Regions from separate parts of the Bacillus sp. 3255 genome, predicted to be linked through region 2. Evidence: riboswitches for the same ligand, from Rfam matches in the RefSeq annotation. Region 2 holds a riboswitch; each other region holds the start of a gene.
The links. A riboswitch is a leader RNA that binds a small molecule or an ion and turns the genes downstream of it on or off. The one in region 2 is predicted to bind cyclic di-AMP.

Region 1: linked by a shared signal. The riboswitch ahead of J2X61_RS17175 (stalk domain-containing protein) and the one ahead of J2X61_RS34155 (resuscitation-promoting factor) in region 2 are both predicted to bind cyclic di-AMP.
Region 3: linked by a shared signal. The riboswitch ahead of J2X61_RS13490 (KamA family radical SAM protein) and the one ahead of J2X61_RS34155 (resuscitation-promoting factor) in region 2 are both predicted to bind cyclic di-AMP.
Region 4: linked by a shared signal. The riboswitch ahead of J2X61_RS31245 (C40 family peptidase) and the one ahead of J2X61_RS34155 (resuscitation-promoting factor) in region 2 are both predicted to bind cyclic di-AMP.

What each region holds. Positions count from the first base shown of each region.
Region 1 is NZ_JAVDUS010000010.1:242,155-249,731, forward strand. It holds gene J2X61_RS17135 (GNAT family N-acetyltransferase) at 1-417, opposite strand, end outside; gene J2X61_RS17140 (hypothetical protein) at 582-1,274, shown strand; gene lepB (signal peptidase I) at 1,358-1,906, opposite strand; gene J2X61_RS17150 (response regulator) at 1,934-2,581, opposite strand; gene J2X61_RS17155 (sensor histidine kinase) at 2,608-3,663, opposite strand; gene liaF (cell wall-active antibiotics response protein LiaF) at 3,694-4,356, opposite strand; gene J2X61_RS17165 (PspA/IM30 family protein) at 4,547-5,149, opposite strand; gene J2X61_RS17170 (LiaF transmembrane domain-containing protein) at 5,171-5,476, opposite strand; cyclic di-AMP (ydaO/yuaA leader) riboswitch at 5,647-5,799, shown strand; gene J2X61_RS17175 (stalk domain-containing protein) at 5,813-6,610, shown strand; gene J2X61_RS17180 (GNAT family N-acetyltransferase) at 6,689-7,577, opposite strand, start outside.
Region 2 is NZ_JAVDUS010000032.1:10,724-18,300, reverse strand. It holds partial or broken gene J2X61_RS34180 (small, acid-soluble spore protein, alpha/beta type) at 1-77, opposite strand, end outside; gene veg (biofilm formation stimulator Veg) at 195-470, opposite strand; gene yabG (sporulation peptidase YabG) at 724-1,602, opposite strand; gene rsmA (16S rRNA (adenine(1518)-N(6)/adenine(1519)-N(6))-dimethyltransferase RsmA) at 1,659-2,567, opposite strand; gene rnmV (ribonuclease M5) at 2,586-3,131, opposite strand; gene J2X61_RS34155 (resuscitation-promoting factor) at 3,295-4,386, opposite strand; cyclic di-AMP (ydaO/yuaA leader) riboswitch at 4,724-4,917, opposite strand; gene J2X61_RS34150 (ABC transporter ATP-binding protein) at 5,200-5,943, shown strand; gene J2X61_RS34145 (ABC transporter permease) at 5,940-7,172, shown strand; gene J2X61_RS34140 (TatD family hydrolase) at 7,158-7,577, opposite strand, start outside.
Region 3 is NZ_JAVDUS010000007.1:317,474-325,050, forward strand. It holds gene J2X61_RS13480 (MFS transporter) at 1-1,136, shown strand, start outside; gene J2X61_RS13485 (DoxX family protein) at 1,352-1,765, shown strand; cyclic di-AMP (ydaO/yuaA leader) riboswitch at 1,818-1,955, shown strand; gene J2X61_RS13490 (KamA family radical SAM protein) at 2,184-3,341, shown strand; gene J2X61_RS13495 (cation:proton antiporter) at 3,818-4,999, shown strand; gene J2X61_RS13500 (glycine betaine uptake BCCT transporter) at 5,121-6,653, shown strand; gene J2X61_RS13505 (ArsB/NhaD family transporter) at 6,742-7,577, opposite strand, start outside.
Region 4 is NZ_JAVDUS010000026.1:4,089-11,665, forward strand. It holds tRNA gene J2X61_RS31230 (tRNA-Pro) at 1-74, shown strand; tRNA gene J2X61_RS31235 (tRNA-Gly) at 84-154, shown strand; gene J2X61_RS31240 (aldo/keto reductase) at 355-1,287, shown strand; cyclic di-AMP (ydaO/yuaA leader) riboswitch at 1,409-1,556, shown strand; gene J2X61_RS31245 (C40 family peptidase) at 1,558-2,460, shown strand; gene J2X61_RS31250 (hypothetical protein) at 2,630-3,289, shown strand; gene J2X61_RS31255 (glycosyltransferase family 2 protein) at 3,354-4,538, opposite strand; gene yyaC (spore protease YyaC) at 4,683-5,174, shown strand; gene J2X61_RS31265 (ABC transporter ATP-binding protein) at 5,187-6,995, shown strand.

The DNA.
Region 1 (7,577 bases), on a different contig from region 2:
GCAGCTTAACTCGGGCAGATACTCCTGGAGGTCGTACCCTTTGCTTAAGTAGAAGCCTATCGCCTTCGGGTTGCTGTCATCGACGAAAAGCTCCGCCGTGCGGCAGCGCTCACTTCGCCCATACGCTTCAGCCGCCTTCATCAGCTCTTTCCCCCATCCTCGTCCTTGCGCCCGGGGATCGACGGCCAGCATATCGACGAACAGCACATCCGATTTGCGGAGAATGGAGATGAAGCCGTAGGGCTCTTTATTTCCTTGGGCTGCCACGAATGTCTTGTTATGGTTCAGCCGCTTGCGTATTTCTGAGAAGGTGATGGAAGTGCCGGACTGATATTGCCTGGAAAAAGGAACCAACTGTTCGATGACCAAACGATAAATCTTCCTGTCGTCACCTGCAGCCATCCGTTTACGAATCACGCGCATCGCCTCCACAAGAAGCAATAATGCTATCTTATGTCAATTTATTTGAAATTGACTCCGCGACATGCACGAATTTATGCATGACGCCTTAGGGCACGTACCAATTTACCCCAATTGCTGCGAATGATATACTATAATCAATCGACAAAGGGGTGATTGTAATGATCTATGCCTATCCTCCGATAACGGCTGTGAACTCCTACCAAACCCACAAGGACTACTATCGCGTCAGCGCAGTACGCGCCATTGCCGGCGGAACCTCAAGCACGGTACGCGGGACGCTGAATCTGCCGTACGAAGGCTCCAGCTACCAGCAGCTCGCCAAATCGGCCGCCAAGCAAGTAGCCGGCTTCGTTCAAACAGTCCACGACGCCAAGGCTTCGGCGCAATCCGTTGCAGATGCCCAACCTGCTGATAGCGGACGTCATACAACACTAGAATTAGCCCCCATCCGGGACTTCGTAGATACATATAATGAGCTCCAAGCCGCTTTGCAGGATTCGCCGGACTATTTGAACCGCTCGCTGCTTGCCGGATTGGCGCAAGCCGCGAAGCCTTACTCCCTGCAAAATATCGGAATCGAGCATCGGGATGACGGAAGTCTGGAGCTCCACGAGGATGAGCTTCAAGATCAAATCAGCAACCCGCCAGCCGCATTACGCCGCAGCATGGGCAGCTTGACCAGCTTCGCAGCCTCCTTAGCTAATGCGCTGGGACAACTGCAGCAGCTGCCGTCTGAAGCGCTGTTCCAGATGAACGGTTCGCCGCTTCAACCTTACGGCCAATACCGCTCCAAGCTGCAAGCGTATTTGCCCGTACCGATGAGCGGTTTGCTGCTGGACACGCAGATCTGATGTGCTCCTCCATAAACGCGAACGACCCGCAAGACGTAGACATGCTTCTCGCATGTTCGCCCTGCGGGTCGTTTTTTTATGAATTAGAACAGCTTCTTCCCTAATACATGATCAAGCGGAATATAACCGATCACCCGGCTGTCCATACTGTTGTTGCGGTTATCCCCCATCACGAAGACGTGATCCTCCGGTACCGTCCACTGTTTATTGCCATTCGCCTTCATCGCTTCGTTCAAGTAAGGCTCTTCGAGCAGCTCGCCGTTGCGGTACAGCTTATCGTCCTTGATTTCCAGCCGATCTCCGGGTTTGCCGATCACACGCTTGATCCACACATGCTTATCGTCGTTCTTCGTAAACAAACTCAGCAGCGGGCTGTCGAGCAGATCGTTCTTGAACGTGCGCTTCAAATCCACCCTGGAATCAATGATGACGATATCCCCGTAGTTAGGCTCATAATTGAATGTATGCGATAGCTTCGACACATACACACGCTGGGTATCATGCAGCGTCGGATCCATCGAATGTCCCATCACCTTGGTCGATTGGAACACGAATACACCGAGGAAGACAACCAATACAAAAGAAATGGCAATGGAGCCGAACCAACTCCACAGCTGCTTGAGAAAATTCATCCTTATCGCTCCTTGTCCACTAGTTAGCTATTCGGCCAGGCCGTGCTTGAAGGCATAGATCGCCGCTTGGGTCCGATCCTCCACACCTAGCTTGGCCAGTACATTGGTGACGTGAAATTTCACGGTTTTCACTCCGATAAACAATTCATCGGCCAACTCCTGGTTTGACTTGCCCTTAGCAATTAGACGAAGGACTTCCATTTCCCGTTCAGTCAAATCTTCATGCGGCTCCGCCGCTGCTTTCGGCTGCCGGAAGCGGTTCATAATCTTCGAGGCGACTTGCGACTCCAGAATGGACTGGCCTTTGGCCGCGGCTCGGATGGCCTGCGCGATCTCGGAGGCACGGGACGTTTTGAGCAAATAGCTGAATGCGCCGGCTTCAATGACCGGATACATTTTCTCATCGTCCAGGAAGCTTGTGAGCACGATGACTTTGCACTCCGGGTACAGCTGCAGCAGCTTTCGCGTCGTTTCGATGCCGTCCATGCCTTCCATCACCAGATCCATCAGCACGACGTCCGGGCGGTATTCCTGGGCTAGACGGATGCCGTCTTGGCCATTGCTGGCTTCGCCGACAACCTCAATGCCGTCCTCGGTCCCGAGAACGGCGGCAAGACCGATTCTGACCATTTCATGATCGTCGACCAGCAGTACTTTAATCAATGTATCGTCCATGTTCGTCTCCTCTCTATCAAGAACATCTATTCTACCGCATCCCCGGCCAGAATAGGCACGCGGATTTCTATCCGGGTTCCCCTGTCTGGGGCGGTAATGATATCGACGGAGCCGCCGATTTCGTTAACCCGCTCCTTCATCGACACAATGCCGTAGGAGGTCAGCTTCTTCGCATCGAGCTCGAAGCCGACGCCGTCGTCCCGGATCGCCAGTCGAACGCCGTCCGGGCGGTGCAGCAGCTTCACCTCCAGCTTGTTCGCTTTGGAATGCCGCAGCGCATTGGACAGCGCCTCCTGCACGATGCGGAACAAGTGGTCTTCAATCCCTTTATTTAATCGAACGTCTTCGTCCATGTCCCACGTGATCGTCATCGGCACCTTCGCCGCCAGCTCCTTCAGCAGCTCCACGAGCCCTTCGGACAATCGTTTGCCCTCCAGGTGGATCGGCCGCAAATGCAGCAGCAGCGCCCTCATCTCCGACTGCGCGACGGAAGCCATCTCCTCGATGAGATGAATCTGCCGCTTGGCCTTCTCGAAGTCCTTATCCAACGTCCGGCCGACTGCCGTCGCCGTCATCGAGATGGCGAACAGCTGCTGGCTGACGGCATCGTGCAGCTCTCTGGCCAGCCGCTGCCTTTCTTCAATAACCGCCGACAGCTTCGCCTTCTCCGCCAGTTCGGCGTTATTGTTCGATAACCGCTGAAGAGAAGTAACCTGCTCTTCCCATCGCTTCATAATGCGGCCCAGCTGCTCGCCGAGCCGCCCGATTTCGTCTTCGCCGTTCTGGAAACGGTCGCGGGTGAACGTCCCTTTTTCCAACAATATCATCGTTTCCATCAAGGGCTCCAGCCGCCGCGTAATTCTGGAGCTGTTCCAGTACCCGTATCCGGCGCCGACGCAGCCGACGATGACGATGGCCATGAAGGTGAATTTGACGCCCTCCTGCCAGCTTGTGAAAGGCGTAATGAGATTTCTCGAGTTCATGAAATAGATAATAGCGCCAAACACCAGAAAACTAAAAATAATCGATTCAGCCATACTGCGCCATATCATATTCGTTAATCTTCTTTTATAGCCGTCCAATATGTGCTGAACCTCCTCTGGGCCTACAGTTTACAAGACTTTTATTTTAATATCTCCGACGATATAGGATAGCACCAGCTTGACGCGGTGGTCGCAGCGCTCATAGTTCGGGGACTGCCAATGCAGCTTGTTCATGACGCCGGACTCGCGTTCGACGCCCACTTGAATCTGCCCGAACGTGACCGAAGCCGCCACCGATACGCCGATGTCGTCCGGCACTTTGATGTCTACGTCCCCTACAACCCCTTGCAGAATGACCGTGGTTTCCTTTTGTTCCAAAATCGCGAGCGATAAATCGATATACGTTTCACCGATGATATACCATGTCGAGCTGTTGCGCATAATCCATGGCTCGCGCCCCAGACGCACACTGTCCACCAGCTTCTGCTTCTGAATATAGGTATCGTCCTTCTGCATTTGCTTGGATCGTATGAAGAAAACACCTAACGAGATTAATACGATGGAGATGACAATCGTCACATGATCCCCGAATAGAATGACTCCCCCCACGGCTATCAGCACGAAGCCTTTGCGCTCCTTGCGGGAACGGACCCGGTGGATGCCCAGCAAGACCAGAATAATTGCGAGAATGGGGAAAAAGCCGATCGTATGATCCAGAAGCAAAAAAAGACCGGCGCCAATCAGCACAAGGGCTGTATTCCGGTTGCGGTTGTTTTTGGTTTCTTCGCCCATCGCTGCACCTCCTCTGGCTGCCGATTATTTCGATCATATAGATGTCTAGCATACCACAAGAATGGACAGCCTCCAAGATGCAAATCCTTGCGGGGCAAGGCTCTGGCAAGGCTCTGGTAGGGCTCCGGCCAGATGGCCGGGGCCTGCCGCGCCGTGCAGGCGCATAGGGCGCAGCAGGGTTCCGCGCGGATTATTTCTTGTCGCGCCATTCCTTTTGGAGCCTGCGCAGCTCCTGATGGAGGTTGTCGCCCGCTTCCTTCAGGGTATCGCGTGACACGCGCCCTGCTATGCGCAGCCCCTCCATCGCTTCCCGGCCAAGCTCGCGGCCGGTCGCCTCCAGCTCGCGCCAAGTCTCGCGAGCCTCCTCCTTGGACAGCCCGCTCCGCGGCTGTCCCGCCGTGCGGCGGCCTGTACGCAGCGCCGCCAACTCATCCGCCAGCGACAGGCACACGTCCTGGCTGCCGGCATACTGCGCGCGGTACTGCTCGGCCGCTGCTTCCTCGCGCAGCTTCTCCTGCAGCGCCATGCGCGCCAGTTCCTCGTCGCCTGCGCGCATCGCCAGCTCGGCTTGCTCGCCGCGCAGCTGGGCCATCTCCTCGGCTGTCACGCACTGCCGGCGAAGCTCGATTGTCCGCTGCAAGGCTTCCTCGTAGCGCTGTTCCAGCGCCTCGATCTCCAGCGGCGACACGCCGGCGGCAGAGCCGCTGCCTCCGCGCTCATGCAGATCCAGCTTGCTTGCCGCTTCTTGTAAGGCCGATTCGGCCATTCTGCCAATTCGATTGAATACGCTCATTATGCCACACCCCCCATGTTCCTATCGATAATCGTGATAATTCGACGAATAACCAGGTTTCTTCCACATCCGGCAGCCGTAATAGATAAGGCCGACGGCCAAAGCGACTGCAAGCAGTCCGGAAAGCTTCGTCATCAGAATCAAAGCCCCAATGCCGAAAATCACCCAACCGATCTTTTTATCGTTCCTAATCCCTACATAACCAAGCCCCACCATTGCCGCAGGAACAATCAATCCCATCAGATGAACGTGCATGCCGAGTTGGTGCATGCAGATTAGCAAGCCCACCGTAATTAAAATCAATGCCCAGCTTTTTGATCGATTCATGCTCATGTTTCGCATCCGCCCTTCGCTTAATCTTCATGTATCTATCGTAGCCGAAATCGATTTTCGCCAAAACGGACTCGCGACTGTTTTTCAACCTAGACCTAAGTCCAGTACCGGCTACGACCGTTATCCATATTTTGGAGGTTGTTCCCGCTGGTCCGTCAGTGATAAACTATCTGAAGCCGAGTCCGGCGCACAGACAAAGTGCCGGTACGGGGGACGATTTACTTGGGGTGAATATTTGCTCTGTACCCAGAGCAGACTAGGGAGAACCTTCTTCCCGAACCCGTCAACTAACCTCGGAGGCTCATCTAGAAGGAGGATTACCAATTGCATATGATAACTAAAGGGTTAACTTGCCTTGCTGTGTCCGCCACAGTTTGGGCAGGGGGCTTTCTTTCCCCATTTACGGCACATGCGCATGCTGCTGCCGCGAGTATGGACGTGAAAGTTCAGGTCAACGATAAACTGGTTCAATTTCCGGATGCTCAGCCTTTTTTGGATGACAACCATGCGACACAAGTACCGATCCGTTTCGTAACAGAGAAACTGGGTTATGATGTACAATGGCAGAAGGAAGGCGACCAAATTAAAGTTACACTGAACAATGATAAGCACTCCATCACTTTAGTTTCAGGCCAGAAAGAAGCGGAAATTGACAACAACCGTGTCGAGATGGACACACATGCCGAATTTCAAAACGGACGCGTCTACGTCCCCCTTCGGTTCCTAAGCAATGCCTCTGATATTCCCGTGAAATGGGACGCAAGCAGTAAACTAGCCATCTTGAGCAAGGATGGCAACAACTATGCACCGGATTACGAGCTTTTCGAATCCACCGCTTACTCGTCTGACCCGTCCGAGAATGGCGGCTATGGCGCAGTGGATTACATGGGCAATCCTCTACGAATCGGAACTGTCGCTGTAGATCCTACGGTGATTCCGCTCGGATCTAAGCTGTATATAGAGGGATATAACTTCAATGGCTTGCCGGCCGGTGGCATGTACGCTTATGCCACGGATACAGGCGGATCCATTAAAGGCAAACGAGTCGACATCTATGTGCCAGGCTCCAACCAATCTCTTCGCAGCTTCGGTTTCCAAACAGTCAAAGTGTACGTGCTAAACCCGTGATCATTCACGGGTTATTTTTTTATTACGCAAAAAAGCGGCCCCGGCAATCGCATGCCGGAAACCGCATTTTTTCGATATTTAAAAGAAGTCCGCCAAATAGGTCGTCCGTTCAGGAATCGCCGCTTCCAACCGTCGGATCCTTTCATCGGAGCCCTGGAGATGGCCGATCCGCGATAGGAATCCGGCTTTCTTATAACCGATGAATAAGGCCGATAACGTTTGGATGCTGCAGCTCAGCACATGATCCTCTGCCGGCAGCTCGCCTGCGGGAAGCTTGGCAACCTGTGCCGCCTTTCCGCTGCCCGTAAACGTTAAACGGTAAACGCCTTCATTCCACTCGGCATAGGGGTCCGAAATCCTTATGTAGACGGGTTCCGCTTCACTCCGCGCTTCGAATGCATACTGTGACAGGAAGGCTTCGACATCGACGATCCGTGCTGAGAAGTAGGTAACTTTTTCCTGTTTGAATCGGGGATCCGGCACCAGGAACGCCAGCTCGTCATCGATCGGAGCTTTGAGCTCCACCTTCGTAATCATTGAATCGTGATCCGCGATGAATTTCCACAATCCGCGCCTTGCCTCCTCATCGAGAAAGACCATCTCATGAACGGTGGCCGTGAACGCCTTCACCTGATAAATCACGTAGCCGGTTTGTTCGCCTTGCGGATTCACGTAGACCGCTGCCGTTCCTTGCTTCGCCTTCAAATATTTGTTCCACCAAACGCCGTCGCGGTCCAGCATGCCGTTATACTGCAGGGCATACTTCGCATAGATCCCGTTTAGAAGTTCACCGTCTTTCTCCACCCGCACGACCTTGCTGCCTGCTGCGGCTTCGAACCTTGGCAGCTTATCTGCCGGAATCTCATACTTCAAGTAATCCACATACGCTTCCCAGCCAAATTTGCGGTAAAATTCAAACTTGAACGGGTGCAGGAAGGAAATCGTCTGCCCTCTTTCTCTCATCACC
Region 2 (7,577 bases):
ACCACCTCGTAGAACCCGAGATCTTTGGCGAGCTCGTTTTTGAAACTCTCGGACATAACACTTCTTCTGCGACTCATACTGCGAACCTCCTTTGGCTTGGTTAGCATAAAGTAACGTTAGTATGCACAAGGGGTCTTCGGTCCATTCAATGCAAAAAACAGACCCTCAGGTCTGCTCATTATAGAAACGGTTGTTTAATGTTGGATATAGGTAATTCGCACCTGGCCGTCGTCATTGCACACCGTCACTTCAACAGATTCGGTAAGAATGTCGGCGTAGCTGTAGGATACTCGTTTAAAGGCGTGTGATTCTTGGTCCAGCTTCACAATAAACACAGAAGGGTAGGTTTCTTCTAAAACACCGGAACGCTCGACTGTCTTTCGACGGCCACCATTCGCTCTCAACATGATCTTCTGCCCGACGTGGGGCTCCAAACTGCGTTTGATTTCCAACAGCGCATTTTTTGCCATTGTCAACTACCACCTCTTTCCTAAGTAATTATAACCCATTCTGACAGGCATGTCAAATGAGGTCAAATATTATATCAGCACCTCAATCCAGTTGTCAACGGCATTTTCGCCTAATTCTCGAATTGCCCATTGTACAGGTTGTCTCCAAAGTTCGCAAATTATTCACACTTTTCCAATAAAAAAAGACACTCCCCCGCCAACTCCGCCAAGGAGCCGGCCATTAGGAAAGTGTCATTATATGAGTAAGCACCGTTCACGTATGCTCTTCGGTATGTTGAATGCCAGGAACCCCCATCCGGTAGCTCCCTCTCGTCTCTACGCCTCCCAGTCCGTCCAGACCCGTTACCGTTAAGTCCATAATGTCCAGCATGGATATGGTGTCCTTCACTGACGTATAAGACAGCTTCGCGGCAATACAGAGCGGATCCAGGGCGTGTATGAGGATACGGGCCGGCGAGCTAGCGAAATTCGCCCCCGCGCGCAGCAGCGCCTCGAAATGCGACTGACAGGCACCGGCCACGATAATCATCGAATCCCGATTGCGTTCATACTGCCGGGCCACATGGACCGCGTTGACGAAGTTCTGCGAGTTCTTATAGCTGGCCAAACCGCTCGGACCGGCCGCTTTGCGATGCTTCAGAATGCCGTCATGCCCGGTAATGACCACAATGTCCGGCTTGATTTGCGGAAGCAGCCGGTGAAGTGCGTCAGCCATTTGGGATTCGGGAATATAATAGCCTTCTGCCGGTACCCGCAGCTCTCCGTAAAGCTGCATGCTTTTGCGCAGATAGGTCGGGTCTCCGTCCAAGTGCAGCACCTTGCCGGGCACTTCGAAATACCCCATGCCAGGCTTCTGGTTATGCGTCACGGAATGATGATTCTTCTCCTGCAGCTGCATCTGGGATACTGCGAGTCTCCGCAGCGATTCTCGGAACTCCGGCGAACTCGACCGGGGATGATCCAGATCCGCCGAATCGGCTGGGTTCCTCAACGTTAAATCCACTAAGGGCGCATCTGCAAGCAATCTATAATCGACACCGCGCAGGATAGCCTTCAGTTGTTCAATGCGTTCAATCTTAAACATGACGTCGCCGCCATAGGATTTACGGGTTACAAAATCTCCTTGCCTCATCGCACCAATCCCCTCCTAGGGTTATCCTATGGCGGGACTGGGCATTTGGTGCGGGTTTATTTGCAGCCGTGCGCGCGCAGCGCCGTCGACAGACGCGCGAACTCTGCCATGCTGAGCGTTTCGCCGCGGCGCGAAGGCTCGATCTCACAGCCGTGCAGCAGCGCTTCCAGCTCGGCCTTGTTGTCTTTGGTAAAGAACCGCGCAGCCAGGTTATTGTACAGCGTTTTGCGCCGCTGCACGAAGGAGGCCTGGACCACGGCGAAGAAGAAGTCCACGTCCGCCACCTCGACCGGCGGCGCTTGGCGCACGCGCAGCCGGATGACGGCGGAATCGACGTTCGGCTGCGGCACGAAGACGGTGCGCGGCACGATCGTGACGAGCTCCGGCTCGCAGTAGAACTGAACGGCAATGCTGAGGCTGCCGTAATCTTTGGTGCCGGGGCGGGCGGCCATGCGATCCGCCACTTCTTTCTGAATCATCACGACAATATTCTCCAGAGGGAGCTTCTCTTCGAGAAGCTTCATGATAATCGGCGTCGTGATGTAGTAGGGCAGATTGGCGACGACACTGACGCCATCCACGCCCGCGAAGTGCTGCCGGAACAGCTCCGGCAGGTCGGTCTTCAAGATGTCGCTATGGACGACGGTGGCATGCGGGTACGGTTCCAGCGTCTCGCCTAGAATAGGCAGCAGACGCTGGTCGATCTCCACGGCCAAGACGCGCCCTGCGAGCTTGGCCAGCTGCTGGGTGAGCGCCCCGATGCCGGGGCCGATCTCCAACGCGCCTTTATTCGGCCCGAGCTCGGCGGCCGAGATGATCTTGCTCAGGATGTTCTGGTCGATCAGGAAGTTCTGACCCAGACTCTTCTTGAGCACGAGATTATGCTTCTTGATAATTTGCTTCGTCTTGCTGGGTGTTGCCACGTCCTCTGCTGTTACATTCACGGGATTGCCGGGTATATTCATCCTATAGACCTCATTTATCTATATATTCGTCGTTTCCAGATGCTCCAGAGCCGCCTCGAATTCCTCACGCGAAATCTGGAACATCGCACATCGTTTATAAAATTGCTTGCCATTGCAGTAGCCGATGCCAAGCGCGTTCCCTACAACGAGCCGGCGTGACGCAGCCTCGGGATGGACGATCAGCCCTGCCTTCACGAGATCCTCCATGGTTAGCTGCGAGACAGCCCCTTCGTACTCCGTCCGAAGGTTCTGCAGCGCCTGCCGGATCGTCTCCGGCGATGCATTCTCCACGCCGATGTCGCCCTTGTACTCCGCCTGCTCCTGCGTGATGAAGGCATGCTTGCAGCCCGGCACCTTGGCGGCGACAATCTTGCGGATCCGCTCGCCGGCGTGATCGGGATCCGTGAAAATAATAACGCCTCTGCGCTGCTGCGCTAGCGCAATGCGTTTCAAGACGGCTTGCCCGATGGCGGAGCCGCCGGTTTCTATCGTATCCGCCTCGACAGCTCGGCGGATCGCGGCCGTGTCATCCTTGCCTTCGACGACAATGACTTCTTTGATCATAAATCGATTCCCTTTCCGTACCCCAGATACGGCCATTGCAAGCCTAATATATATAATATCTTATCTACGCAGAAAAAGAAGAGGGGACCCCTCTTCTTTCGCCCAGACTGCCAGCCTGGCCACGTATATATGACATTCTTCCCGCTATAACAGACGTTTACACTTAGTTTTCAGACGGTTTTTTTGGTCCTACGACATATACGGTGTACCCTTGTTTCGTTCCGAATTTATTGGCATAGTTATGGTCTTCGAAGTATACGTCAATCATTTGGCCTTTCACACCGCTGCCGATATCTTCGGCACGACGGAAGCCCACACCCTCAATGTAAACCCACCATCCGAGCGGGATCACCTTGGGATCAACTGCAATCGTTCTGCCTTCAGTAACCGTAGTTCCTGTGTATGTCTTACCGTACCCAGGAGTTCCTTCCGCTTTGCCTGTCGAATCAACCCCTGCCGAATAGGCGGTCAGCTTCACATTTTTCAGAATTTGCTTATAGCCGAATGTAACACCATTTTTAGAAACTTCATCCACACTTGGAGATGAGGCCGATAGAACAACAACGGGATTTTTCGTGCCGACGGACACGACTTTATTGACGCTTTCTTGCTTCACTTCTTGGCTTACAACGGCTTCCGCAACGAGTACACCGTCTTCATACGTTTTCTCTTTCTTTTTCAGCAGAACGCCCTCTTTGCCTTCTTGAACAACTTGCTCTTTGCCTTTAAGCATCGATGCATCGTTCTTCTTCTCGGTATCGAATGCAATCGCTTCGGTCACTTCCTCCGTCTCTTTCTTTACGCGGACGATCTTGATCTCATCGCCGGCGTTCAGAGCGGCTGTCGGTTCAGGAGTTAATTTATCTTGCTCCCCAAGTGCAATATGTAAACGTTGCAATGCACTTTCGACCGTTCTTGCAGTTGTGTAAACAGTGGTGGTCTTTCCATCAGCAGTCAATTGAATTGGGGAAGCGTGTTCGATGACGAATTTATCTCCGCCCTTGATCGTAGTCGAAGGCTCTGCAGATATTTCATCGTGTTCACCAATCGTTATGGCTTGTTCATCCAGTAGGCGTTGCAGGACCCATTGCTTCGTGTGCACAACGGTTTCTTGTCCATTCACAACCACGGATACGCTCTTGGTAGCCGTACCGTACAACAACACCAAAAACATGAAAGTCATTGCGATTGAGATAAGAGCCAAACTCAAAATCAAACGCAAGTTTTCATGCTTCCATCGCAATGCGAAGGACATGCTGGATGATCGTTTTACATGGGTCTCGCTTAAAGAGATACTGCCCACTTCTTCGGTCCTCCTTCAAAGCCTCGCCGCCAGGTTACAGCATGATTAGATTTGACGCGACTAAGGTTTAAATTTAACTTAACGTGTTCATCACCGCCAGCCCGCTGAATATAGAGCTGCGAATCGGCGATTCACCCCGATTGCCGGTTCATCCTCCTCTGAGTTCCGGTACGCGAATCGTCGTCCGGATCGGATAGGTCCTTACAGGAAATAAAAAGCCAGCAAGAAGAGGACTCTTCTCGCTGGCTTAGTTTGCATAGTTAAATACACAAAATAGCACGCACGACAATCGTTACCTCTCTTACGCTTACGAGGTTAGCTGACGGATTCGGACGTGAGAGTCGCCCTACTCGGATGTCAACTTACGTTTAACACCCAAGATTCACCCCTGTTACACACTCTGTTCGCTTGATCAGCTTATGCGCTAATCCGGCTTACAGTGGTTCCCCCGTTCCCATAATTGGAACTCAGCGAATGGAAAAATGGCAAATTGGTTATTAAGTTATTATGAAAAGTATATTACGCTGTTAATCTCTGGCTGTAAAGGGATTGACACCTATTAAAAAGGGCTAAATCGATTAAAATTCGCTTGTTTGTGAAATAAAACCACTTTTTATCTACCTTTTTCTCACTATAACGTACGAATACTAGGTTTTTTCGTGTTTTCACTACGAAACTAGGCTTAGAAACTAAATTTGTTTATAATGTTCGTGAAAGAAATACGTTCCGAAATACCAATAATTTGCTATTCAGGGAGGCTATGAGATGGGGCCCATTCTAGAAGTAAACGCTTTATATGGGGGATATTTGCCAAATAAACCTGTACTTCATGACCTCACATTTTCGATTCGACAAGGCGAAATGATGGGATTGATCGGATTGAATGGAGCAGGTAAAAGCACAACAATCAAAAATATCCTCGGCCTGCTTCAACCGCAAAAGGGATCGATCAAAATCAACGGCCTGACGCTGGCGGAGAACCCGCTGCCTTATCGCGCAACTTACGCATACGTGCCGGAAAGTCCGGAGCTGTATGAAGAATTGACGATCCGCGAGCACCTCGAGCTCACCGCTAGGGCTTACGGATTAAACGAAGCGGATTACTTGTCGCGCTCGCAGAAGCTTCTGGAGCAATTTCAGATGCAGGACAAGCTGAACGCCTTCGCCAGCCACTTGTCCAAAGGAATGAAACAGAAGGTCATGATCATGAATGCCTTCCTTATCGAGCCTTCCTTGTACATTATCGACGAACCGTTCCTCGGCCTCGATCCTTTGGCGATCCGCTCTTTATTGGAGCTTATGGTGCAGATGAAACGCCGAGGCGCAAGTTTCCTGATTTCGTCACACATTTTGTCTACAATTGAGAAATATTGCGATAACTATGTCGTTCTGCACAAAGGGCATATGGTCGCACAGGGAGATTTAGTCGAATTGCGTCAGCAAACCGGGCTCCAGCAAGCGTCACTGGACGACATCTTCTATAAACTGGTCAAAGGGGAGTCCTTATGAATGCCATGGACCTAGACACCCGCACCCTGTGGCAGCGCAGATTCGAACATTATATGAAGGAATCCATGGGCTATCTGCAGTATGCGGCACGCAGCAATTTTTTCGGCCTGCTGTTATTTCTTGTCATCGTTTCTTCCTATTATTATGCAAAAATATTACAGCGTCTTCCGACAGATTATCCCTATCTTTGGGTCGTCCTCCTGCTGCTTGTCCCCCTGCTGGCATCAAGCCCGATTCGCACGTTGGTCAGGGGCGCCGACCGGATGTTCCTGCTTCCCGCCGAGCATCGAATGGGCCCTTACTTCCGCAGCAGCTTCATGTACAGTCTGGCTCTGCAGGCTTTCTGGACATTCATTGCCTGGGTCGTCCTATGGCCGCTGTACCACCATTGTCTCGGGTCTTCCGAACAGCACTTTCTCGTCATGCTGGTTCTTCTACTATTAATAAAGGTAGCCAATTTATTGGCAAGCTGGCAGGAGAGCCGGTTCACGAGCGAGCGGGCTAGACGGCTTTCGGCAGGCTTTCGCTGGATCGCTACGGCAGGCCTCGTATCCCTGCAATTCCTGGGCAGCGTATTCTGGGCAAGCGCAGCCGCTCTTCTGCTGACGCTCGCTTGGCTGACCGCCGCGCATTACGTCACCAAATTTGTCATCGGCTGGGATTACCTCATTACAAGGGAAAAGCAGCAGCAGGCACGGCTTTACGCCTTCTTCAACTGGTTCGTTGACGTGCCTCAGCTGGGAACGCGAATAACCCGCCGAAGCTGGATCAGCGGGGTGACGAGATTTATTCCTTTTAAACAGGATGCAACCTATCTCTACATATATATGAAAACTTTACTGCGTACCGAGCTGTTCTCCATCGTGCTGCGGGTTTCCTTGCTGGGAGCACTCGCCATCGCCGTCTCGAGCAGCCCTGCGGCGAGAACGCTTATCTTCTTGATCGCCTTACTTGTCTCGATGATCCAGCTGACACCCTTGGAGCGAGCGCACCGCTACACCTTCTGGATGGAGATGTATCCGCTGGACCGCCGGCTGAAAGCAGGCTCTGTGGCCTTCATCATCTGGGCCGTCCTGCTCTTGGAGCTGTGCATCCTCTCGGTGCCTCTGCTCATCCGCTCCACACCGATTTATTACACAGTTCCGCTTCTAGGGCTCGCTCTCATCTCGCTGGGCTGCGGCGTCATCCTTCGGCGCAAATTCGCGAAGAACGCATCACTTGAGTCCTAGCAAACGAATAGCGTTGTTTGTCGTAATTTCTGCAATCTCTTCCAGCGTAAGCCCCCGTATTTCCGCGGCTGTCTCAGCGACCAGTCGAACATAAGCCGATTCATTGCGCTTGCCGCGGAAAGGATGCGGAGTCAGGTACGGGGCATCCGTCTCGATTAACAACCGGTCCAACGGAACCTGAGCCAAGACTTCTTTGGGCTGTTTGGCATTCTTGAACGTTACCGGACCCCCGAAGGAAATATGGAAATTCATGTCGAGACATTGCTTCGCCGTCTCCCAGCTGCCCGAGAAGCAGTGCATAATGCCCCCGACCTCGGACGCTTTCTCCTCCTTCAATATGGTCAGAATATCATGATGGGCGTCCCGGTTATGAATGACGATAGGCATCCGCAGCTTCCGCGCAAG
Region 3 (7,577 bases), on a different contig from region 2:
TGAGTACCGGTGCTTTCTTCTCCTACATCAGTGTGTATTATACGGAGATCGGGCTTGGGAATTTCGAGGTTGGGATCCTGACCTCAGTCGGCGCCGTTATCGGCTTGATTGCACAACCGCTATGGGGAATTATAAGTGACCGTTCAAGGTACAAAAACAACGTGCTTGTATGCTGCATTCTGCTGGCCGCGCTATCGGTCTGGCTCGTACAGTGGTCCGGCATCTCGTTCGGGCTGCTGCTGCTCGCCATGGTCGTGTTCAGCTTCTTCCAAGTGGCGATTAACCCGCTAAGCGATGCCATTACGCTGGAGCTTTCCTCGAAAGGAATCGTCAAGTTTTCCGGAGTGCGTACATTCGGCTCCGTTGGGTATGCGGTCATGTCCGTATTGGCGGGTTGGATGTTCGCCCGGAATATTCACAGCATCTTTCTCGTAACTTCCGTCGTGATGTTCGTTTCGTTCGTCATATCGCTGCTATTGCCCAAGGTCGAAGGCCATCAGAACGGCAAGAAGAAGGTCAAGGTGACAGAACTGTTCAAACATCGGCCCCTTATGGTGCTATATACGTATGCTTTCATCCTGTCTTCGACGTTAGGGTTCTTCTTCTCATTTCATGCGATCTATAGTCAGGAGCAAGGCGTCAGTATGGAGATCATTGGTCTGGGAATTGCGATCGGTTCGATCAGTCAGTTTCCGTTCATGATTTGGTTCGATTGGATTTTCCGGCGCTTCGGTATGGTCAACATCCTGCTGTTTTCGGGCTTGATTCATGTGATCCGCTGGCTGCTATATGCAACGGCACTGACGCCGCAGACGGTTGTGATCATGTGGGCGCTCCACGGCGGGACGTATATTCTGTTTTACTTGTGCCTCTCGCATTATGTGAACGAGCATGTGATGAAAGAACTGAAGGCAACGGGCCTGATGTTCAATTCGATTATCTTGTTAGGTGCGGGCAAAATTGTCGGCGCCGTGCTGGGCGGATGGTATTCGTCCAGATTTGGCTTCGCCTCGGCGTTCATATTATGCACGGTGCTTAGTTTGGCGGCGACTGCAGCCTTCTGGTGGGTGAGCTTGCGAACCCCGCTGCTGCGGACGTTCGCCAAGGAACGGCACGCACCGTCCGAGAGCGTCTGAGCAGGGCAACACAAGATCATAAGCGGCAGTCCGGGACTAGGTTTTCGTCCTGTGCTGTCGTTTTCTTTTTTTTTGCCGTACGTACAGTGGTTTTCGAAAGTTGCGATTAAAAGAGGTTGACGTGACACCGAATGGTGTCATATAATCAATATGACACTGAATGGTGTCCAATTATAAATCGTCATTTGGCACGTTAAAATAGGAGGAGATCATGAATGAGTAAGATGATCGGTACGGAAACAATCGCGAGAGTAGAAGCAAGACCCGGAGGAAGAAGCATCGGTTATTGGATCGTCACTTCACTGCTGGCAGCATCTATGACGATAAGCGGTATCGGGCAGCTGATGCAGTTAGAGGGGAACCTGGAGCTAGTGGCCAAACTTGAATACCCCGTGTATGTCTTGACGATCCTTGGGATTTGGAAAGTGCTGGGCTCCATCGCTCTCGTCGTGCCGGGTTTCCCGCGGCTCAAAGAATGGGCTTATGCCGGAATCTTCTTCGTCATGACCGGTGCGGCTTTCTCTCATGTGTTTGCTGCCGACTACGGGTTTCCACTTATCCTTCCGCTTTGCTATGCGGCCCTGAATATGGTCTCGTGGGCTTTACGTCCGGAGAACCGCAAGCTTTAAAATGTGTCGGACCAACCGGACTTCCGTTGACGAATACAACATAGTTGTGTAAGATAAAACTACGCTTAATTTCCGGAATCTAACAATTTCGGGAAGCGGGGGAACCAATTTTTTGGGGCGAATCTTTATGTAGGGAACCATCTTTCCCGAGCCCGGCAGCTAACCTCGTCAGCAGTGGATGGGTCAATGATTTACTATGCAAATAATTGCATGTTGACCCGCATGACGGGTCTTTTTATTTGATTAGACCTGTCGTTGAAGGACTAGACCGTACGTTTACGGTTTGCGCCCTCATGCGGGTCTATTTTATTTGTCTACATACGCCCATCCATAGCCATCATGCCGCAAAGGAGGTAATGGGGAATCCGTAATCCCGACAGATCGTTAGTCAGAATCTGAATTTCGAGGAGGATCATCTATGGCACAGCCGAAATATATTACCGATATTGAGAAAATCACGGAAATTCCTGAACAGGAACGAAGGAAGCTAAAAGCAATAACGGAAAAGTTCGTATTTCGTGTGAATGATTATTACTTGAATTTGATTAATTGGTCGGACCCGAATGATCCGATTAAGAAGCTGATCATTCCGAATGAGGGAGAGCTTCAGGAGTACGGACGCTGGGATGCATCCGATGAAGATACCAACTATGTGGTTCCCGGCTGTCAGCATAAATATAGGACGACGGCATTATTGCTGGTTTCTGAGGTGTGTGGAGCTTACTGCCGATATTGCTTCCGCAAAAGACTGTTTCGGCATGATGTGAATGAAGCGATGGCGAATGTCGATCCGGGTATTGCCTATATTGAAGGCCGCCCCGAGATTAACAATGTATTGTTGACCGGTGGAGACAGCTTAATACTCGCGACATCCAAACTAAAGAACATCGTAGAGCGATTGCGTGAAATCGATCATGTGAAGATAGTGCGGCTAGGCTCCAAAATTCCTGTTTTTAACCCAATGCGAATATACGAAGATGATGCCTTGCTTGAACTTATTAAATCCTATTCTACTGTTGATAAACGAATCTATGTAATGGCTCATATCAATCATCCCAGAGAAATTACGAATGAAGCCAAGAAAGCCTTCGATGCCTTACATAATGCCGGTGCAATCGTAGTGAATCAGACGCCGATCCTTAAAGGAATTAATGATGATCCATCCGTGCTCGCGGAGTTACTTGATAAGTTATCGTGGGCTGGCGTTACGCCTTATTACTTCTTTGTTAATCGTCCGGTTGCCGGTAACCGGGAGTTCGTATTGCCTTTAGAGAAGGTTTATCGGTTGGTCGAAGCAGCCAAATCATTAACATCGGGTCTTGGCAAAAGAGTGAGGTTGTCTATGAGCCATACCTCGGGCAAGATTGAGATTCTTGCGATCGAAGGCGGCAAGGCCTACTTGAAATACCATCAATCGCGCGATGAGCAGTATGGGAAGTTCATGATACTCGAATGTCCCCCCGATGCCGCCTGGTTCGATGATTTGCCAGGCAGTGAGAACCTGTGGAAGAAGCCGAGGAAGCTGGCGGAAGACATTATTTCCGTTAATGATCTTCCGGATTTGCCTTGCCGATAAATGTTGAGAGGAGTCCTTCCCTGGAGGGACTCCTCTATTTTGTATGAGAGCTAGCCTCCACCTTCGACACTTCAATTCGGCTTGAGCGGAAATAGGATACGCTATTTCCAACAATCAGGTGGATTTGAGGAATCAGAAGGAAATACAAGCCTTTATTTCACCAATTCTCCTCTCTTCGGGTAGGAAATCTGCGAAATAGCGGATCGTATTTCCCTATCCGTCCCCGACAGGCGGTTTGGGGGCAAAATAACGCACTGTATTTCCGCTTTCGCTGCTTAACCGCGATTAATCGCATCTATCGTCAGACCTCACTTCAGCGGACGGATCCCAACCGCTTCGGCAAGCTTGCTTGCAGATACCCGGTCCGGTCGAATTTCTAGCGTACAAGTCCCTTACAGAGGGGAGGAGGGCGCAGTAATAATAAGGAAGGACCAACCTACGCATAATAGCGGAAAAGGGTTATTTAGGGGGCCTTCATGTTTCACTATTGGCTGGTTCTGCTGGGAATCGCAGTTGCAATCGCGTATGTGGCGGATAAAATAAAACAACCGTATCCAACTTTACTTGTCGTTGCAGGACTTCTGTTAGGCCTATTCCCCATCGAGGCTCTTCACGAAATCAAAACGTTCGTGGTTTCCGATCATGTCTTTCAGACGGCCGTGATTCTGATTTTCTTATCGGCTCTGATCGGAGATGCTGCGCTCAAACTGCCTTTTGGTGAAATCGTAGACCATAAGCGTTCGATACTGCTGCTTGCTTTGTTAGGAACCTTTCTGACCTTTGTTCTGATAACAGCGCTGTCATCTTGGTTATTAGGTCTTGATTTGCAAAAAGCGCTCGTCTTTGGTGCGTTGATGGCGGCGACAGACCCTGTTTCCGTTTTAACGATTTTCAAATCAATGGGCTTAAACCAGAAGTTATCGATCATTGTGGAGGGAGAGAGCTTGGCGAATGACGGTGTAGCGGTTGTTCTTTTTAAAATAGCCCTAGGGACAACCGTACTGACCATGTCAGGCGTACTGCACGGCTCATTGGAGTTTGTTAAGATTATTCTAGGGGGTGTAACAATCGGCGTTGCAACAGGTTATATCGCCTCGAAAATCACCTCCAGTATTGATAATTACCTTGTGGAGATCGGCCTCTCCATCATCCTCTTCTATGGCGCCTTCGAGTTGGCGGAAATGTTTCATTTCTCCGGGGTTATAGCGGTTGTATTTGCAGGGCTTTTGCTTGGCACCTATGGCAGGAACACGGGAATGTCGGACTTAACGCATGACAAGATGGATTCTTTCTGGGAAACAATTGCGTTTATCGCCAATGCATTGATTTTCCTGATGGTGGGGCTTGAGATTTCAAATATTCATTTCGCCGAGAAATGGGTTGAAATTAGCGGCAGTATTCTGATTGTCCTTGCAGCGAGGTTCATAGCTGTATATGTAAGTCTTATTTTTGACCAAGAAGTCCCGCGGATCTGGAAACCGGTCATTGCCTGGGGAGGGTTAAAAGGCTCATTGTCCATTGCGTTGATATTGGGCATTTCCCCCAACTTTGAAGGGCGCGATTTGCTGTTAGCTATGACGTTCAGCAATGTCGTGTTCTCGCTGCTGGTTCAAGGGACAACGATCGGCCGACTTGTTAAGAAACTCAACGTGACCTAATACGAATGTACATAGACCACTTTAAGATCGGATGATCTTAGAGTGGTTCTTCTATACGCATTATTTGTATTTCCAAGGTAAATATTACAAGTAAGTCCGGATGAAAGGAAGATTTGAGAAGATGGTGCTTTATATTTCGATAGGTATTATTCTGATATTCGTACTTTGGGGGGCTTTTGCTCCTGTACAGCTTGCTGCAACAGCAACTTCAATGTTTGACCTGTCCATAAAAAATTTCGGTTGGTTTTTTTTAATTTCAACGTTTGCTTTTTTAGTTTTCGCTTTTTATTTGGCCTTTAGCAAATATGGCCGGATCCGGCTGGGGAAGGACGATGACGAGCCAGAATATTCAACCGTCTCTTGGTTTGCTATGTTATTCAGTGCAGGAATGGGGATAGGTCTTGTATTTTGGGGAGTTGCGGAGCCGTTATCGCATTATTTATCTCCACCTGAAGGAGCAACCGGAGCTACTACGGAAGCAGCCCGATTGGCCATGCGTTATTCGTTCTTTCATTGGGGGGTTCATCCTTGGGCGATCTATACCCTCATCTCGCTAGCTATTGCCTATTTTCAGTTCAGGAAAGATAAACAGGGTCTCATCAGCTCTGCATTTTCACCTTTACTTGGGAAATTAGCAGAGGGAGGTGTCGGAGCTTTAATCGATACACTTGCGATTATTGCTACAGCATTCGGCGTAGCTACGTCACTTGGGCTTGGAGCCCTTCAAATAAACGGCGGGTTGAATCATATGTTGGGAATATCAATAAATCCCATGGTTCAAGTGATTATAATAGCCGTGGTAACTGTCTTATTTTTAATTTCTGCCACGACGGGGCTGGATAAAGGAATCCGACTGATAAGCAACATCAATCTGCTCATTGCCGTATTACTCATGGCATTCGTCTTTGTTGTCGGCCCCACTTCCTTTATCTTGGATCTGTTTACTTCGACACTAGGAGGGTATCTGCAAAATCTTGTGTATATGAGTTTGAGAATGACACCTTTTACACAAGGCTCCTGGGTAGGCGTTTGGACCTTATTCTATTGGGCATGGTGGATTGCTTGGGGGCCTTTCGTTGGAACCTTTATTGCCCGAGTATCCAAAGGCAGAACGATTAAGGAGTTCGTTCTAGGCGTTCTTTTGGTACCAAGCCTCTTTAGCTTCATCTGGTTTTCCGTTTTTGGGGGGACGGGGCTGCATATCGAGTTGTTTGATCATTATCCAATCGCTGCCGCGGCTGAGAAGGATGTCACATCCGCCTTGTTCTTAACGCTGGAGCAATTGCCCTTAGGTCATATCATAGCCTTTATGGCTACTTTATTGATTATCACTTTCTTTGTTACATCAGCGGACTCGGCTACTTTCGTTCTCGGTATGCTATCTACGAAAGGGAATCCCAATCCTTCGAACAAAGTTAAAATTGTCTGGGGACTCCTACAATCGTCTATCGCTATTGTGCTGTTGATTAGCGGTGGCTTAAGCGGACTGCAAACCGCATCGATTGTTGCAGCAGTTCCCTTCGCCATCATTATTATCGGGATGTGCATATCCTTAATGATCGCGCTCAGGCAAGATGAAAAAACATTAAGAAGCAGAGACCAAAGGCGTATGAAGAAATTAGATGAGCTTCTAAGCAAGCAAAATGAAATTTAACGCCTGTGGTTAAAAAAAACGCCCAGTCGAGTTAAATTCACGCATGCGCTGACTGAGCGCAAATGGAAAGTTCATAAGGAACTCCCGCTTATAGGAAGTAACGAATGTAAATATAAATACTGGCTAAACCAACAGACAAGATCATGAGCGGGAAGCCGTATTTCATAAATGTAACGAACTTAATCGGGTGGCCTTCCTTGCCCGACAAGCCTGCTACGATCAGGTTGGCGCTCGCCCCGATCAGGGTACCGTTGCCGCCCAGACATGCGCCAAGTGCGAGACTCCACCATAGTGGTTCAAGGTTATCTACGCCCATATTGCCCATCTCCTGGATCATTGGAATCATCGTAGCTACGAAGGGAATGTTGTCCAGAAAGGCCGATGCAATCGCGCTGAGCCATAGGATGAGCATGGAGGTCGCGACGGGGTCCCCTCCGGTCAGTTCAATGGCGTGAGCGGCTAATCGGGTGATGACGCCGGTTTCCACAAGGCCGGAGACCAGGACGAACAACCCGACGAAGAAGAAAATCGTGGTCCACTCTACTTTGGTAAACGCATTTTCCATGGCATGTTCACCGGTTAGCAGAAGCAGGATGAACGCGCCTGTCAAGGCAACAGTGGCGGACTCCAAATGTAACATTTGATGCAGGAAGAAGCCGACAATTGTAAGCGCTAAGACGGAAACACTTTTCAATAGCAAGGGCTTATTCGTGATGACTTCTTTTTCGTCTAATTCCAGAATACCCCTTCGCAGCTCCGGCGTAGTCTGAATTTGCTTGCGAAACAGGAGCACGAATAGGGGAAGCATACAGGCCATAATAACCACAACGATAGGTGTAAGGTTATAGATGAAGGCCATGAAGGTTAACTCTTTCACCGCGCTCCCGATCATGATGTTCGGCGGATCCCCGATTAATGTCGCGG
Region 4 (7,577 bases), on a different contig from region 2:
CGGGACGTAGCTCAGCTTGGTAGAGCACCTGCTTTGGGAGCAGGGGGTCGCATGTTCAAATCGTGTCGTCCCGATAAATATTCGCGGGTGTAGTTCAATGGTAGAACTTCAGCCTTCCAAGCTGGTAGCGTGGGTTCGATTCCCATCACCCGCTTCACAAGAGAAAGATCACCTTCGGGTGGTCTTTTTTCGTTTCCAGCGGAGAACGAAGTGAATGCCGCCGGGGTTCAACCACCCATGATGAGGTTTCTTGGCAAATGGTGGCCATAAGCGTTATACTAAATATGTTAACGTGTGCAAAGGCAGACATATTTTCATACCGCAAATTTATTTCAAAGAAATGAGGTCGGCAACGTGAAAGCGAAAAAGCTAGGAAATGCCGGATTTGACATCTCAACCATCACCTTCGGATGCTGGGAATTGGGCGGCGGCCCATGGGAGTTCACGAACGATCAGAACAACATAGCACTCATCCGCCAAGCGTTCGAGCAGGGAGTTACGACGTTCGATACCGCTGAAGGCTACGGGAACGGACACTCGGAAGAAATCGTCGGAGCCGCATTGGCCGATATACGCAAGGATTGTATCATCACGACTAAGGTGAGCAGAAGCAACTTGAGTCCTCAAGATGTGCGCAAATCCGCTGAGAACAGTCTCTCGCGCTTGAAAACAGACTACATAGATATTTATTACATTCACTGGCCATCTTTTGAAATCCCGGTACAGGACACGCTCTCAGAATTCGTTAAGCTGAAAGAAGAAGGCTTGATTCGCGCGATCGGAGTGTCCAATTTCTCCTTGGAGCAGCTGAAGGAAGCGGTAAGCTATGCGCAGATCGATGTGATCCAGCCGGAATACAGCTTGCTGCACAGAGCCATCGAACCGGAAATTGTACCGTTCTGCGAGGAACACAGCATCGGCATTATGAGCTACAGCTCGATCGCGAAGGGGATTCTAACCGGTGCCTTCCATCTTCAAGGCAAAACGCTCAAGGCGGATGATTTCCGTAGTACAAGACGGTTATTCTTGCCCGAGCACATGGAGGCGGAGAAGGAGCTTCTGTCCCTGATGAAAGAGCTGGCCGATGCGAAGCAGGCAACCGTATCGCAAATCGCTATCGCATGGCTGCTTCATCAAGAGGCGCTGACTTCCGCCATTATCGGCACGCAGGATGAGCATCATCTCCGTAACAATGTTGCCGCGGCAGCGCTCGAGCTATCCGCATCCGAGCTGGAGCAGCTGAGCGCAGTCAGCAACCGCGCATTATCGGTGATCGGCTATAACTAATGGCAAGGGGTTAAGCGATTCTGCTTAACTCCTTTTTGCTGTTCTGGGTGTGCTTTTCATTGGTAAAACTTACCTCACCATAAAAGTTGTACCTCTCTAGGAAACTATGCTAGTCTAACATAGACAAAAAATGCCGAATCCTGGAGCAGCAAAAGCTCCGGTACGGGGGACTTCTTTACTTGGGGTGAATGAGCGCTGCCCATGGCGCACTAGGGAAAACCTCTTCCCGAACCCGTCAACTAACCTCGGAGGCTTCAAGGAGGCAAAGCTTTGAAATCTTTTTCATCACGTCTTATTTGTTCATGCGCTCTGCTCTGCGCCGCTGTTCCTCTGTTTGCAGCTCCAGCCGCCGAGGCTTCGCAAGCCGCTCCGTCCGACCGTACTGTCAAGGTACAGGTCAATGACGAGCTGCTGAAGTTCCCGGAAGTGCAGCCTTACATCGATGCCCAAGGCATCATGCAAGTGCCGCTCCGGGTGTTGTCCGAGAAGCTGGGCTATCAGGTAAGCTGGGAGAAGCTGGCCAATGAGATCGAAGTCACGCTGGTCAATAAGCAGCAGTCGATCATGCTGGTTACCGATCAGCAGCAGGCGATCGTGAACAGTAAGAAGATCAGCATGGAAAGCGCTCCAACCGTTTACGAAGGCAACACCTACGTTCCGCTGCGTTTCATCACCGAAACGTTCGGTTCGCCGATTGAGTGGAATGAACCTAACCAGATTGCGATTGTAGAAACGGACGGACAATCGCACAAGCCGGCCTGGATAGCGCCGCCGCCGGCTCCGAAAGCGGCTCCGAAAGCCGCGCCTGCCGCCGTACCCGTAAATGAGCAAATCATCCAAACGGCTAACGCTTATATGGGTGTGCCTTATGTATGGGGAGGAACGACGCCGAACGGATTCGATTGCTCCGGTTTCGTAAGGTTTGTATATCAAGCCAAAGGCATTGAGCTTCCGCGTACATCCGCGGAGATGCACAGTGAAGCAGGCACCCAGGTGACCGATTTGAAGGTCGGAGATTTGGTGTTTTTCGCTTCCAAAACCGTGAATCACGTAGGCATTTACTTGGGCAATGGCCGCTTCATCTCAGCGACTAGCTCCAGAGGCGTGGCCGTGGACAGCTTATCCAGCTCGTACTGGAAAGCAAGGTACGTCGGAGCGAAAAGAGTTCTATAAGGTAAGAACGACACGAACACCTGTTTCCCATGCGTCTTTCGCAAGAAAGCCATCGGGAGCAGGTGTTTCTTTTTATGCAAAAAAATGCGATTTTTATCGAAATTTTATGATTTTTAGCCTATAATGAAGAAATGTTTGGAAGTCAGAGAGAGCGGGTGAACACGCACGCATGCAACTAAGTGTCTGGAAAAGCTGGTTTCACAAAATAAGACATTCGAATAAGACCGACAGCATGTATACCGTGGATAAGGGGCCTGCCATTCCAGAGGAGATCCGGGGGGTCATTCAACAGTTTTTCCGCACGTATAACCATTTCAAGGGAGCCAGAAGCCTGCAAACGGATACGTTTATTAGAGAAGTATTTTATGCGACGAGACAGGATCCCCGGGATCAAAGAACGATCGAAGAGATGGAAGCCTATATTCAACACAAAAATGTGCAGCGGCTGCGTCTGAAATCCTACGTGATCGATGAATATTTGCGCTTGGGCGAGAAGGTTTGCATGATTGGGGTTACGCGGGAATTCAGCAACAGCTTCAAGAATCGCGTGCTTTATTTTCTAACGAAAGAAGAAGGTTCCTGGAAATTTCACCATATCGCCAGATCCCATCACGGGACGGTGCTGGATAAGTTTCAGATCAAAGAACAAACAGGCTTTGTAATAGGCAATGAGAAGGCCGCTCTCCTCTTTATGACACACACCAGTTCCGCCGATGCCTCGACCTACATGACGGGCGATTATGTCCATGTAGAAGGATATCTGGAAGTGGAGCACGAGATAGGCAGCCCTCTGTACTATCGGGTCGTTCGGATGAATCGCGTTCATTAGAAGCCGTCAAAACCGTCTAAGCCGGGTAAGCACTGATTCGTAAGCTTTGCTCATAGAGTAACGCTTATTTGGCGTTTCGTTTCAATTCGCGTAAGGCGTAGAAGGTTCCTCGCCAGTAGATGCCGCCTTGCCGCCAAGTCAGCCATACGGAGCGAACGATGGTGTACAGCAGCAGCGACGCACTGACCGGAAGCAGATAAGCTTCCTCCCCGTTACTGCTCATCAGACGGCTCATTAACTTACGGTACATCCATATCTGCAAAATGACGGTGGCCGCATAAACCGCTCCGCGCCAGTCCCACAAGAAGAGCAGGCCCAACCACGGCCAGATGAAGAAGACGAGCTGTCCGAGGCAGGCCAGCAGGGCGATGAAGTAGCTGTAGCGAAAGCCGGAGAACAGGTTTTTCTCCAAGCCGATAACCGCCTCTCTCAAGGAGCGATACCATTCCACCTGAAGATGGTGTCTGGCGGACAGCACTCTTTGCCGGAAACCGGCTTTCTTCAGCGAAATGCCTAATTGCAGGTCGTCATCGGGTCTAAGCGCGATAGCTTGATGGGTGCCAACCGCTTCATAGGCGCTGCGGCTTACCATATTGAAGGCGCCGATGCCGATACCCGGTTCCCGCGGGTTATCGAGATTAGCCCGCCAAGGCCGGACGAATAAGGAGAAAGAGAACAGAAAGAAATGGACGAAGCCCTTCAGCAGCCGGCCCCTGGCTATCATATGCGGGGTCAGTGTGAGATGGTGGACATCGTGTTCTTTCATATAAGCGACAGCGTCGGTAATCGTGCCGGGCGCAAACAAAATATCCGCATCGGTAAACAGCAAATACTGGCCTCTGGCCTGCAGGTAGCCTTGGTACAGGGCATGGTTCTTGCCTAACCAGCCTTCGGGCAGATGCGTGATATGGATAATTTGGAGCTTAGTGCGAATCTCGTTCTTGCCCTCCGACCACTTGCGCAGCTCTTCCAGCCGTACGCCGGTAGCATCCTGGGAGCGGTCGTTCACCGCAATGATCTCAAGACGCGGATAATGCTGCGAAAGGAGGTGCTGAACGGTTTCCTTGATCGTGCGTTCCTCCTCCTTGGCGGCAATAATGACGGAAACAAGCGGAGGCTTGTCCGGGATACTGACCGCCCGCGGCAGCGTGCGCAGGAGTTCAAGACCCCTATGCACGTCCAAAGTAACATAGAGCCAATAGAATAAGGTTAAAATGCCCATAATTCCGATAACACCGACAGTGGACACGATAGACCTCCTTGTGAAAGAATAGAAGTTGACCGCATTATATCATTCATCCTTGATGTAGAGGAAATTTTACGAAATGCTTGTAGAGGAGGTAATGATGAAGTGGAACAAAGGCAGCAAATCCAAGAGCAGTTTTGGAAAAAGATGAATGGCGACCAGCTCGCCTTATTCCTTAAAGCCGTAGGGACGGCGTCGAAGCTTGAAACAAGCAGGCTCTCCTTCGTCTGCATAGGAACGGACCGGTCGACGGGCGATGCCCTGGGACCGCTGGTAGGCAGCAAGCTGACGGAGCTTGGGTACCCGCATGTTATAGGGACGCTCGAGCTGCCCTGCGATGCCAGCAACATCATCACGCGGCTGCGGGAAATTCCGCCGGACAGCGTAGTCATTGCGATCGATGCTTGCTTAGGTCAAAAGCTTTCCGTCGGCATGTACCAGGTCTCGAACCAACCGCTGGCTCCCGGGAAGTCGGTCGGCAAAGAGCTGCCGCACGTCGGCGACTTCACGATTGCCGCTATTGTCAATGCGGACGGACCGAGACAATATAGTGTATTGCAAACGACATCGCTTTACAGGGTGATGAACATGGCGGATGAGGTCGTCAGGGCGATCCGTTATGCTTTTCCCCTCAAATAGACAGCAGGGGTGATGATAATGGGACCAGGTGGTCTAGGGCGACTCTCCGATCGGGATCGGCCCAAAGCGAAGCTGAAGGACGTATCCGTCCGCAGAATTCTGACGCTGTTCCGGGGCTATTGGAGCCAACTGCTCGGTATTATCGGGTTGGCTCTGCTTGGGGCTGTGGTCGGATTAGTCCCGCCGCTTGTCATGAAGGAAATCATTGATGTCGCGATTCCGCAAGGGAGCATGCGGCTGCTGGCCTGGATGGCGCTGCTCATGCTGCTGCTTCCCGTCATTAGCGGTGTGCTCGGCGTCTGGCAGAACCATTTGAATACGAAAGTAACCCAAGGCGTAATCCGGGATTTAGGGCTGTCGCTGTTCCAAAATTTGCAGAGACAATCGATGGCGTTCTTCACGGACGCCAGGTCGGGCGAAATCGTGCAGCGAATTACGGGCGACGTACAGGCGGTGCAGGGTGTCGTTACCTCCCTGGTCGTGTCGACGATTACCCAACTGGTTATTGTCGTAACGACGATTGGCATTTTGTTCGCGCTGGATTGGAAGCTGGCGGTGATTTCCGTGTTAATTTTGCCGCTATTCATGGCACCGGTGAAGAAAGTATCCAAGCTGCGCAAAGCGCTGCGTATCGAAACGCAGAAGGTACGCTCGGACATTACCTCTCAGCTTAATGAGAATTTCGGCATCTCCGGTGCCCTTTTGACGCGGATATTCGGCAGAGAGAAGCAGCAGGAGGCCGATTTCAAGGCCATGAACCAGAAGGTCATGGACTTGGAGCTGCGGCTGAATTTGGTCGGGCGCTGGTTCGGCATGGCGACGAGCACGCTCGGACCGCTCGGTACGGCCATTATTTATATGTATGGCGGTTATTCGGTCATCTCCGGGACGATGTCGCTGGGGGCGATCGTGGCATTCGCCGCTTATCTCGGCCGTCTGTACATGCCGGTAGGCACGCTGCTGAACCTGCAGGTGGAGCTGGGGACGGCGCTTGGCGTGTTTCAGCGCATCTTTGAATACCAGGACATGGTGCCCGATGTCAAGGATGCACCCGATGCGCGGCCGATGGGCCAGGTCGCGGGGAAAGTGGCGTATAAGCATGTTTCGTTCGCCTATAAGCCAGGGCAATACGCGCTGCGCGACGTCAGCTTCGAGGCGCAGCCCGGCGAAATGATCGCGCTTGTCGGACCCAGCGGCGCCGGCAAATCGACGCTGATCGGCATGATCGCGCGGCTGTACGACCCGACGGAGGGCGTCGTCGAGGTCGACGATGTGAACGTCCGCGGCGTAGGGCTTGCCTCGCTGCGCGCGCAAATCGCGTACGTGACGCAGGAATCGTTCCTGTTCCACGCGACGATTGAGGACAACCTGCGCTTCGCGCGGGAGGACGCTACGCGTGAAGAGCTGGAGGCCGCTTGCCGGCAGGCTTACATCCACGACTTCATCGTGTCGCTTCCCGAAGGGTACGGCACGATGGTCGGCGAGCGCGGGCACCGGCTCTCCGGCGGCGAGCGCCAGCGGATCGCGATCGCTCGCGCGATCCTGAAGCGCCCGCGCATCCTCATCCTCGATGAGGCGACCTCGCACTTGGACTCGGAATCCGAGTCCTATGTGCAGGCGGCGCTCGAGGAGCTGATGCAGGGGCGCACGACGCTCGTGATCGCGCACCGGCTCTCCACGGTGCTCGCCGCCGATCACATTCTGGTGATCGAGGCGGGCAGCGTCGTGGAGCGGGGCTCGCACCGCGAGCTGCTGGCCCTCGACGGGCTGTACGCGCGGCTGTACAGCACGCAGTTCGCCAAGGCGGAAGGCGAAGCGTAGATGAAGGCGGTCCCCGTATTGTGCGGGGGCCGTTGTTTTGTTGGCCGGAGCCGGGCGCGGCGGTGGCGCAGGCTGCGTGCACGGTTGCGTGCCAGAGGCTGCGCACAGGTTGCGTGTATGGGCTGCGTGCCCGTAGGCTGTGCACAGGTTGCGTGCACGGATTTCGTGCCCATAGGCTGCGTGCACAAGTTACGCCCATAGGCTACGTGCTCAGGTTGAGTGGCGCAGATGCATGCATATGCCTGAGTGATACAGGCTGCTTGAATAAGCTGCGTGCATAGGCTGAGTGAATGGGATGGAATGCGTGCATTGGCTAGTGAACAGGCTGCGGAAGCTGATGGAGTGGCGGGCACAGGGATCGTCCAAGGCGGCCGGAAATATGATGCGCTATTTATGCCAAAATCACGATTTTGGCAGATGAAAGGGAAATTGAAGCCTTTATTTCGACGAATAGCCTAGTTTCAGTGGAGGATTCGTTGAGATAGCGGCCTGTATTTCCGCTTCATGGGCGAAAGTGCGCGATTTTGCACAAATAGCGGATTGTATTTCCTCCTGCGCGGGCGCTCGTATAGAAAGCGTATG